DNA from 2 places in the Bartonella sp. LJL80 genome. Region 2 is predicted to be linked to the other one. Evidence: predicted binding sites of a transcription regulator. Region 2 holds the regulator's gene; the other holds the start of a gene.
What was found. The regulator LexA, encoded in region 2, represses DNA repair genes until DNA is damaged. The targets are predictions, from matches to a motif close to TGTTCNNNNTGTGTTCNG.
Positions count from the first base shown of each region.

Region 1: the regulator LexA is predicted to act here: its motif matches at 949-966, upstream of ACYSNS_RS01440 (helicase-related protein).

Region 1 is NZ_JBTXLM010000001.1:318,875-324,435, reverse strand. It holds gene rpmF (50S ribosomal protein L32) at 68-247, shown strand; gene ACYSNS_RS01440 (helicase-related protein) at 1,236-4,145, shown strand; gene ACYSNS_RS01435 (RNA-binding S4 domain-containing protein) at 4,142-4,516, shown strand; gene fdxA (ferredoxin FdxA) at 4,652-4,990, shown strand; gene ACYSNS_RS01425 (CarD family transcriptional regulator) at 5,353-5,561, shown strand, end outside.
Region 2 is NZ_JBTXLM010000004.1:219,267-224,827, reverse strand. It holds gene cysD (sulfate adenylyltransferase subunit CysD) at 1-641, shown strand, start outside; gene cysN (sulfate adenylyltransferase subunit CysN) at 641-2,248, shown strand; gene lexA (transcriptional repressor LexA) at 2,384-3,103, shown strand; gene rimO (30S ribosomal protein S12 methylthiotransferase RimO) at 3,364-4,677, shown strand; gene ACYSNS_RS07855 (arginyltransferase) at 4,786-5,535, shown strand.

The sequences.
Region 1 (5,561 bases), on a different contig from region 2:
TGTCTGGCAAGGTGGCTTTGTCGCTACCTTAATAGATGCGTTTTTAGCGAATTTGGAGTGTAATTCCATGGCTGTACCTAAACGAAAAACATCTCCGTCCAAGCGCGGTATGCGCCGTTCGGCTGATGCCCTCAAGGCTCCGACCTATATTGAGGACAAGAATTCCGGTGAACTTCGCCGTCCGCACCATATCGATTTGAAAACCGGTATGTATCGTGGTCGTCAGGTTTTGACACCGAAAGATTGATTTCACCATCATTCTTTGAACATTAAAACCGGTCTTTTGGCCGGTTTTTTGTTGTCTGGTTCAGTGTCCCGTAATGATCGTGTGAAGCGTATTATGATTATTGGACATTGATGACGCCTCAAAAGTATTCTCGTTGATCAGTGCTTATCTTTGGCGAGGACGAAGAATGCGTCGTACTGCTCTAAGCACCAACGGGCAGGCAGATGCTGCTGCAGCAACCAGCACGGAGCTGGCGATCTTTCTTGCTATCCGAAACACTATCCAAATGACCGAATCAACTATGATTTCAAAACCAAGGACGCTTGAGAACGATCATCGCTTTACGCTTTGTTAACGATAAAAATTAACCTATTCTCCGCACATTGCTATCGCGCATGCTCTATTATCGATGAGATGGTAGTCTATCTTATCATTGTTACTACTATATATGGTGTGAACAAAGATAGAACATCGTCATGTCAGCGATTCGTCGCCGATTCGTTCCCCTGCTGTTCCTGAAGTTAATAAAATACCCGATATTGAATTGTTTTTATTCAGCTTTTCTTAAGACTTGTCCATGTTGACACACTTTCGCCCGGTGCCTTTTGACGGTTGGATAAGACAGAACGCCAAAAGTTAACGCTGCGCGTTGAATATCGCCAAATGCCACAAAAAGTTAAACTACATTTAGCGCCATAATGATTCCATCTACATCATATAGTGAGAACATAGGGAGAACACCGCTAGGTCAGCGATTCGTCGCTGATTCGTTCTGGTGCTGTTCCAATCGTTAATTTTTATGGTTAATGGGATGTTAGAGCGGTTCCCAATTGATGTGGATCATCAATCGGATAAGATACCGCAACAAATTAAAAGCTTGAGACGCGCCGGCCGGATAGCGTCAGGCGCGAAAAGCGCTCTCATGACAAGGCTTGCGCCTGTTTCCATAAGGCGCTAATCCGTTGGGCTTGTGGTTACAGCAATCATGGCTGTTAATTTGGAGTGCGCAATGGGGAAAACCCCGCTCATCCTTTCTGGACGTGACGTAACGGCAGTATTGGGGCCGACAAATACCGGCAAGACGCATTTGGCGATCGAGCGGATGTTGGCGCATGATAGCGGTATGATTGGCTTACCGTTGCGGCTTCTCGCGCGCGAAGTCTATAGCCGTATTTGCGAGAAAATAGGCGCACATCAGGTTTCACTGGTAACGGGTGAAGAGAAAATCACCCCGCCTACCGCCCGCTATGCGGTTTGCACGGTAGAAGCTTTGCCCCGCGAGACCAAGGCGTCATTTGTTGCGATTGATGAAGTGCAGCTTGCCGGAGATCTTGAGCGCGGGCATATTTTTACCGACAGAATATTGCATTTGCGCGGACGGCAGGAAACGATGCTGCTTGGCGCGGCAACGATGCAAGGCATACTTGAAAAGCTGCTACGCGGAGTAACGGTTGTCAGCCGCCCGCGCTTTTCGCAATTGTTGTATTCCGGTTCAAAAAAAATTACGCGCTTGCCTAGCCGAACAGCAATTGTGGCATTCTCCTCGGACGAAGTTTATGCCATTGCAGAACTGATAAGACGGCAGCGGGGCGGTGCTGCGGTGGTCATGGGGGCGTTATCGCCGCGCACACGTAATGCGCAAGTGGCATTGTATCAATCTGGAGATGTCGACTTTCTGGTGGCAACCGATGCGATCGGTATGGGGTTGAACCTTGATGTCGACCATGTGGCTTTTGCCCAAACGCGGAAGTTTGACGGATACCAGTTTCGCGATCTCAATCCTGCGGAGATGGCGCAGATAGCCGGCCGCGCAGGTCGACATATGCGCGATGGTACATTCGGTGTTACCGGGCGCGTTGCGCCACTTGAGGCAGACTTGGTGGAGCGAATCGAAGCGCATCATTTTGATTCTGTCAAAGTCATGCAATGGCGCACCGCGGAATTTGACTTTTCCAGTCTGGATGGTTTGCGTCGTTCGCTGGATACAGCGTCACCTGTCGAAGGGTTGGTTCGCGCATTGCCGTCAGTCGATGCGCAGGCATTGGAGTTTCTGTCGCGTGACTATGATATTGCGCACCTCGCCGATAGGCGAGAAAGGGTAGCGCTTCTATGGGATGCCTGTGCTCTACCGGATTATCGCAAGATTGCGCCGGCCCAGCACGCAGACATTATCGCCAGCATCTATCGGGATTTGGTCAAACGCGGCGCCGTGAACGAGAATTACATGGCGGAACAGGTCGCGCGCGCTGATCGAACGGATGGAGATATTGATACATTATCCCATCGTATCGCACAGATTCGGACGTGGACTTTTGTTTCGCATAGGCCCGGATGGCTAACCGATCCGCAACACTGGCAAGAAAAGACGCGGGAAATTGAAGATAGATTGTCAGATGCGCTACATGAGAGGTTGACGAAACGATTTGTAGACCGCAGAACAAGCGTACTTATGAGGCGGCTGAGAGAGAATGTGATGATGGATGCCGAAATAGCTCAAAATGGTGATGTTCTCGTTGAAGGACACCATGTGGGAAAACTTGATGGATTTCGTTTTATCGCGGATGTTGGCGGTGAAGGAAATGATGCTAAGGCCGTCAGAGCGGCTGCCGCAAAAGCACTGGCATCGGAGTTTGACAAACGCGCTGATCGTCTGGCTGCTACAGCCAATGGCGATTTGGCGATTGGTTCGGATGGAGTCGTGCGTTGGATAGGCCAGCCTTTGGCAAGCCTTGTCGCAACGGATGATCTTCTTAAGCCCCGCGCGGTGCTCTTGGCAGATGAGCAATTAACCGGTGCTGCACGTGATAAAGTGGCGGAACGGCTTGATCGCTTCGTTGCGTTCCATTTTGAAACCGCTCTTAAGCCGCTGTTTGATTTGGTGAATGCCGAGGCTTTGGTAGGGATTACCCGCGGATTGGCTTTTCAGCTGGTCGAGCGATTGGGCGTGTTGCCTAGAAAAGATGTGGCTGACGAGGTGAAAAACCTCGACCAGATATCGCGGGCCGCTTTGCGTCGCCTCGGTGTTCGGTTTGGTGCATTTCACATTTTCCTTCCAATGATGTTGAAGCCGGCTCCCGCACAAGCCGTAACGATGTTATGGGCTTTGAAAAATGATGGTCGGGATCTACCCGGATACGGCGATGTTCTTCAGGTTCTATCGGCCGGTAGAACCTCGGTTGTTGTCGAGCCATCTTATGATCCTATGTTCTATCAACTCGCGGGTTATCGTGTTTTGGGACGCCGCGCGGTTCGTATCGATATTTTGGAACGTTTGGCTGACCTTATACGTCCCGCGCTCAGCTGGAAGCCCGGCAGCGGGACGCGCCCTGATGGCGCATATGATGGTAGACATTTTATTGTAACGCCTGCAATGATGTCCATTCTCGGCGCTACAGCCGAAGATATGGAAGAGATATTAAAAAGCCTCGGTTACCGGCATGAACTCAGCGATAGTGCTGCTGTGGCTGCAAAGATAGCGGAAGATCAGCCTGAACCAGCGGCTTTGACTAAGGTCGCGGATATCCATGCTGCAGAACCCGTTGGTACGGATTGGGCTGTTGCAACGCCTTCCGATACGGAAGATACACCGGCGGCTGAGCCGGTAGGTCCATCTTTTGTTAAGAAGAACGCTAAGGATGAAGTGAAGCCGGTTTTGCTTTGGCGGTTTCAGCCACGGCACGAGCATCGCGGTGCACGACCCGATGCAAACCAAAAAAGAAGACAGGACAATGCGTCTGCGCGTCCGCAATTAAAGGGGCCAAAGCGGCATCAGGACCGTCGTGATAAGCCGCGTTTCGATAAAGCGTCAAAGAACGAGCAAGGTTTCAAAAACCAGAAATCAAAACCAGCTCCGAAACCGATTGATCCTGATTCGCCATTTGCAAAATTGGCTGCCCTTCGGGATCAGATGAAAAAATGACCGATACGCGCCCGGCAAAACAACGTTTGGATAAATGGTTGTTTTTCGCGCGGGTGGTTAAGTCTCGCAGCCTTGCCGCCAGTCTTTCTGGCGGCGGGAAAGTGCGGGTTAATCGTGACAAGGTAGATAAGCCGGCTTTCGGAATCAAAATCGGCGATATACTTACAATCACACTTGAACGTAAATTGCTGGTTTATAAAGTGAAGGCCTTGGCTGAAAGGCGTGGCCCCGCAAGCGAGGCCCAGACGCTTTACGAAGACCTTACACCACCGGTTGCAGAGGCTGTTCAGCACGCATCTGTTTGTGCCGGTGGACGTCCGACAAAACGCGATCGTCGGCAGTTGCAGCGTCTGCGCGATCAGGAAATGTGAACATCAAGGCCTATTTGCGGACTTGAAACAACCGCACAAAAACGCTAACTCAATGCCGTTATCAATTCATTTCCGTTAAAAAGTGTGACAGGCTTTTGTCGGAATGCGCTTGACGTGAACACTGGAGATTGAAACATGACCTATGTTGTGACCGACAATTGCATTCGCTGCAAATATACCGACTGCGTTGAGGTTTGTCCTGTCGACTGCTTTTATGAAGGTGAGAATATGCTTGTCATCCACCCGGATGAATGCATTGATTGCGGCGTTTGTGAACCTGAGTGCCCAGCGGAAGCAATCAAACCCGATACGGAACCGGGTTTGGATAAATGGCTTGAGCTGAATATGGAATATGCTTCGAAATGGCCGAATTTGACCATCAAAAAAGATCAGCTTCCGGAAGCAACCGAAATGGATGGTGTAACCGGCAAACTGGAAAAATTCTTTTCTGACAAACCGGGAACCGGCGACTGAGCTGAGCCGCTATCGAATCATTTCCGGCCTGAATGTTGATTTCTTTGGTTTTTTATGTTAGTTTACCAGAGTTCAGCCGATAGCTGAGTGTTTTCTGACGTTGATCTTCTATCACTGAAAGGTGGTTTCAATCTGACATGGATCCTTCGCTGTGCTGAATGGTTTCATTGAGCTCGGACGGATATGTCATTTTGAAGGGACCCGTAACGACATTTGCTTCGCAACTGTCGGGCAGGTTTTTTTGCCGTTTGATCAGTTTGATGCAACTGTGGGATGCTTTCTGTCGGATTTGGCTCGGTTTAAGGGCTTTCAACCTGTGTTTGCCGGCAAATGTGCCGGGCACAAAGGGAGTAAGTAAAAATATGTCGTCCCAGCAGAAAAAATCCCCGGCACGTCAGGGATTCAAAGCTTCAGAATATATCGTATATCCAGCTCATGGCGTCGGTCAGATTATCGCCATTGAAGAGCAGGAAGTTGCAGGGCACAAACTGGAATTGTTTGTGATCCACTTCGAAAAAGACAAAATGCATGTCAAAGTACCGGTTGCAAAAGCAATTTCTATCGGCATGCG
Region 2 (5,561 bases):
ACAGAAACGAAGAAGGTATCGCACAGAATATCAATCCTTTTGATTCCGGTTCCCGTATGCATACTGACATTATGAAAACTGCGGCGCTGAAACAGGCACTTGATAAATACTGTTTCGATGCGGCCTTTGGCGGAGCGCGTCGTGACGAAGAAAAAAGTCGCGCTAAAGAGCGTTTTTTTTCGTTACGTTCCAAAGAGCATCGGTGGGATCCAAAGTTTCAGCGACCCGAGCCTTGGAATCTTTTCAATACGAGGAAAAACCCAGGAGAGAGCTTTCGCGTCTTCCCTCTATCAAACTGGACTGAAAGTGACATCTGGGAATATATCGAAAGTGAGAAAATTCCTGTTGTACCGCTTTATTTTGCAGCCATTCGGCCAATTGTTGAGCGTGAGGGAATGCTAATCATGCGTGATGATGAACGTATGATTCTCAGACCGGGCGAACAACTTCAATCATTGAGCGTACGCTTCCGAACGTTAGGTTGTTATCCTTTAACCGGTGCAGTGAAATCCTTCGCATCCGATCTCCCCTCAATTCGCGCGGAGATGCTGCTTTCCCGTATATCTGAAAGGCAAGGAAGGGCCATTGACAAGGATGGCGGAGCTTCGATGGAAGAGAAAAAACAAGAAGGTTATTTCTGATGAGCTTGGCAATGCAACCCGCAAGTCTATCCGCAGCGCCCGATGAAGACAATGGACCTATAGAACAGGAGAACACTCTGTTACGTTTCTTAACATGTGGGTCTGTCGATGATGGTAAGTCAACGCTAATAGGCCGTCTTCTTTATGACACTGGCTCCATCTATGACGACCAACAAGCGAGCCTCGAGAGCGATTCAAAGAAATTTGGTACAACGGGGGACGATATTGATTTTGCATTGTTGGTAGACGGTCTGGCTGCAGAGCGCGAGCAAGGTATCACAATAGATGTCGCTTATCGTTATTTTTCATCGACAAAGCGTTCCTATATCATTGCAGATACGCCGGGACATGAACAATATACACGCAATATGGCCACGGGTGCCTCTCAAGCCGATCTTGCAATCATTCTAATCGATGCACGTAAGGGCGTCCTTCCGCAAACGCGCCGCCACGCCTTCATCACATCATTGGTGGGGATACGCTCCGTGATTGTTGCCGTTAACAAAATGGACCTCGTGAGCTACGACGAAATTCGGTTCAAAAGCATCGTTGACGAATTTTCAACGCTCCTACCCGCCCTATCTTTTGAGCAGATCGTATTCATCCCGTTAAGTGCGAAACTGGGAGACAATTTAGCAAATAAATCAGAAAATTTAAGCTGGTATGACGGATTAACACTGCTCGACTATCTTGATACCGTTTCGATAAAAAATAATGATACGACCAACAAGCCATTTCGTTTGCCAGTCCAGTGGGTCAATCGACCCAATCTGGACTTCCGCGGCTTCAGCGGAACTATTGGAACCGGAAAGGTTAAAAGCGGACACGAAGTTATCTCCCTACCGAGTGGAGCGCGGTCAGTCATTAAAGATATATTCGGAAGCGATGGCAAAGTCACAGAAGCTGCCAGCGGCGATGCCGTAACTGTCACCTTAACAAGCGAGATAGATGTATCGCGTGGAGATGTTTTGGTATCTGCAACAGATACCATAAATGCCTCTCGGAGCTTTTGCACCGACATTTTATGGATGCGACCTATACAGCTTTCACTAAAAGACCGCTTTTTATTGCGTATAGGCACAGCTACAACGCCAATGAAAATAATTTCACTCGATTATAAAACTGATATCCATAGCTATCAAAAGATTTTTGACAGTACACTGACGATGAATGAAATCGGCAGGCTAACGATCAATACAGAAAAGCCTATAGTCGCATCAAATTATCAAGATGACAAAACCCTGGGCGCTTTCATACTGATTGATCCCTATACAAACGAAACCGTCGCGTTAGGAACAGTAGCTTCTGTAAACGACTTACCAGAAGCTAATGACAAGAAACTAAAAAATTCTGATAAGGCTATCGTCAAAGAAGCGATAGAGCTCTGGATTCATCCCTTGAGCAATCAAAACGTTACTTCAATACTGTTTGGTCGGCTTTTGGCAGCGATACTCTTCGGCCTTATCATTTACCATCTCACAACATCTTTTATTGGGACATTATTCGTCATCGCGCTTGATTTCGTGTTGCGCCCATTTGTCTACCAAATAGCGAACAGACCGGACAAAACGCGCGTGCAAGGACTGCAAGACGGAGCCGGCATCTAGGCCTGACGTTACCCTGTTGATAGTTACACGATAAACACACTTCTTCTCGTCTGAAAACACTTGTAGAACAATTAATGAACATATAGAGTATGTTCTGGTTTTGTTTCTATTTTGATTCGTTGATTGGAAGGCTGTATGCTTACGCGCAAACAATATGAACTTTTATTGTTCATCCACGACCGCCTTAAAGAAAGCGGCATCCCACCTTCATTTGACGAAATGAAAGAAGCTTTGGATCTATCTTCCAAATCCGGCATTCATCGATTGATAACTGCATTGGAAGAACGCGGTTTTATCCGTCGGCTTCCCAATCGTGCGCGTGCATTGGAAGTTGTCCGGCTTCCCGATACCATTGCTCCTGGCCTCACAACAACGCGTAAATTTTCGCCGAGTGTGATAGAAGGAACAAAAGGACAGACATTGAAAAATGTCATGCCGCAAACACCTTCTTCAGCAAATGATATGGCTGTTGCGAATGTCAATGTTCCTGTTATGGGGCGTATTGCAGCTGGTGTTCCGATCTCTGCAATTCAGCAACAGACCAATATGTTATCGCTTCCGCCGGATATGATTGGTGTTGGAGAACATTATGCGCTTGAAGTGAAAGGTGATTCTATGATTGAAGCCGGTATTTTTGACGGCGATACCGTGATCATCAAACGTGGAGATACCGCCAATCCGGGCGAGATCGTCGTAGCGCTTGTTGACGATGAAGAAGCAACATTGAAGCGCTATCGTCGTAAAGGAGCTTCGGTTGCCTTGGAAGCTGCAAATCCTGCATATGAAACGCGTATTTTCGGGCCAGATCGCATCAGGTTGCAGGGCCGGCTTGTCGGCCTTATCCGACGTTATTAAAAGGCTTTTGGAAACCGTTTATCGCAATTTAAAAGCTTTCACGTTGTTAGACGCGAAAGTTTAGGAGAGCGGTTTTCGGTAGCAAACTTAACAACTTCATGTTATTCGCGCTTTTGTTAAAAAGTCGAAAAACGAGCAATATACCGCATGTCATAAAATATCTGGTCTACTACCAAGGTTTGACTTAAGGTTTTTCGGCCAATTTATAATCTCGGCAATGGATACAAGGTTGTCCATCCATATTGTTTTTGGGAATAAGTATGTCTGCGCCACGTATTAGCTTTGTATCGCTTGGTTGTCCTAAAGCGCTTGTGGATTCTGAGCGTATAATAACAAGCTTGCGTGCTGAAGGGTATGAAATTGCTCGCAAGCATGAGGGAGCAGATCTTGTAATCGTAAATACTTGCGGCTTTCTGGATTCTGCCCGTGATGAGTCTCTTGCTAATATTGGCGATGCTATTAAGGAAAACGGTAAGGTCATTGTTACGGGATGCTTGGGTGCTGAGCCCGATGTCATACGCAAAGCGCATCCTAACGTTCTCGCTATTACGGGACCTCAAGCCTATGAAAGTGTTATGGAGGCTGTTCACGAGGCAGCGCCTCCGGCACATGACCCGTTTGTAGATCTCGTTCCCCCGCAAGGTATTCGCCTGACGCCTCGCCATTATGCCTACCTGAAGATTTCAGAAGGATGTTCTAATAGGTGTAGTTTTTGCATTATACCGGCTCTGCGTGGCGATTTAGTCTCGCGCCCTGCAGCCGATGTTTTGCGTGAAGCTGAAAAGCTCGTCAATGCTGGTGTTAAAGAGCTTCTGGTTATTTCTCAAGATACCAGTGCTTATGGCGTTGATCTGAAATATAGTGAAAGCCCGTGGAAAGATCGACAAGTTCGGGCAAAGTTCCTTGATCTATCGAAAGAGCTCGGTGACATGGGGATTTGGGTGCGAATGCATTACGTTTACCCCTACCCCCACGTGGATGATGTTATTGAGTTGATGGCGGAAGGAAAAATTCTACCCTATTTGGATATTCCCTTTCAACATGCTTCGTCAAACGTATTGAAACATATGAAGCGTCCAGCCCATTTGGAAAAAACAAGTCGGCGCATCGAAAAATGGCGCGAAATTTGTCCTGATTTAGCGTTACGATCAACCTTCATTGTCGGCTTTCCTGGGGAGACTGAAGAAGACTTTCAGATACTTCTGGACTGGTTGGCTGAAGCGAAAATCGAGCGTGCAGGTTGCTTCAAATATGAGCCAGTTCATGGCGCTGCCGCAAATGATCTAGGTCTTGATATGGTACCAGACGAAATCAAAGATAACCGTTGGCATCGTTTCATGGCGCAGCAGCAAAATATATCGGCTGGCCTCTTGAAAAAAAAGGTCGGCAAGCGATTGCAGGTTCTCATTGACGAAGCATCCGGTACATCTGGAAAAGGTCGAACCAAATATGACGCGCCTGAAATTGATGGCGTCGTTCACATCACATCGCGGCGTCCTTTGCGGGTAGGAGAGTTTGTTACTGTTCGCGTCGAAAATTCAGATGCTTATGATCTCTACGGCACAGCGGTTTAAATTTAATCAGGTTTACGCCTGATAAACCGGTGACTTTGTTTGCTCTACCCTTGACGTTTGCGGCGAATGTCGCAAATCTTAGCTATTAACATCGCGGATTTAGGGAATATGACAGAGCATGACAAAAATGTGCCACAGTTTTTTCTAACTGCGCCCCAGCCTTGTCCATATTTACCAGATCGTTTTGAACGCAAGGTTTTCACCTATCTGAGTGATCCTGTTGCTGGTGACATGAATTCTGTCTTAACGCAGGGGGGATTCCGGAGGTCACAAAATATCGCCTATAGACCCGTATGCGATGGCTGTCAGGCGTGTGTGTCCATACGCATTGTAGTCGATGCCTTCCAACCGGATCGTACAATGAGGCGCGTTACAAAAAAGAATGCCCATATTTTTGGTGCGATTTGCGCTCCAAAAATAACGTCGGAGCAATATGCACTTTTCAGCGATTATCTTAATGCCCGTCATCCTGATGGCGGGATGAGCGAGATGTCAGTTTTGGATTATCAGATGATGGTTGAGGATACGCGGGCCGATACGCAGCTCATAGAATATCGCGGGTCCGGGATTGACACAGGCATTACAGGAAAAGGCGAAGGCCCTTTATTGGCGGTCGCATTGACAGATATCATTAATGATGGATTGTCGATGGTTTATTCGTTTTTTTCTCCTGAATTACGAAGTTCGTCTTTAGGTATGTTCGTCATCCTAGACCACATAAAACGGGCAAAGTCACTTGGTTTGCCTTATGTGTATCTTGGTTACTGGGTCGCAGGGTCAGAAAAAATGGGTTATAAGGAACGCTACCGTCCCCAGGAACATCTGACATCTAAAGGGTGGCAAATCTCCGGCAAATAAGCTAGTTATCCGCGATAATCGGATTT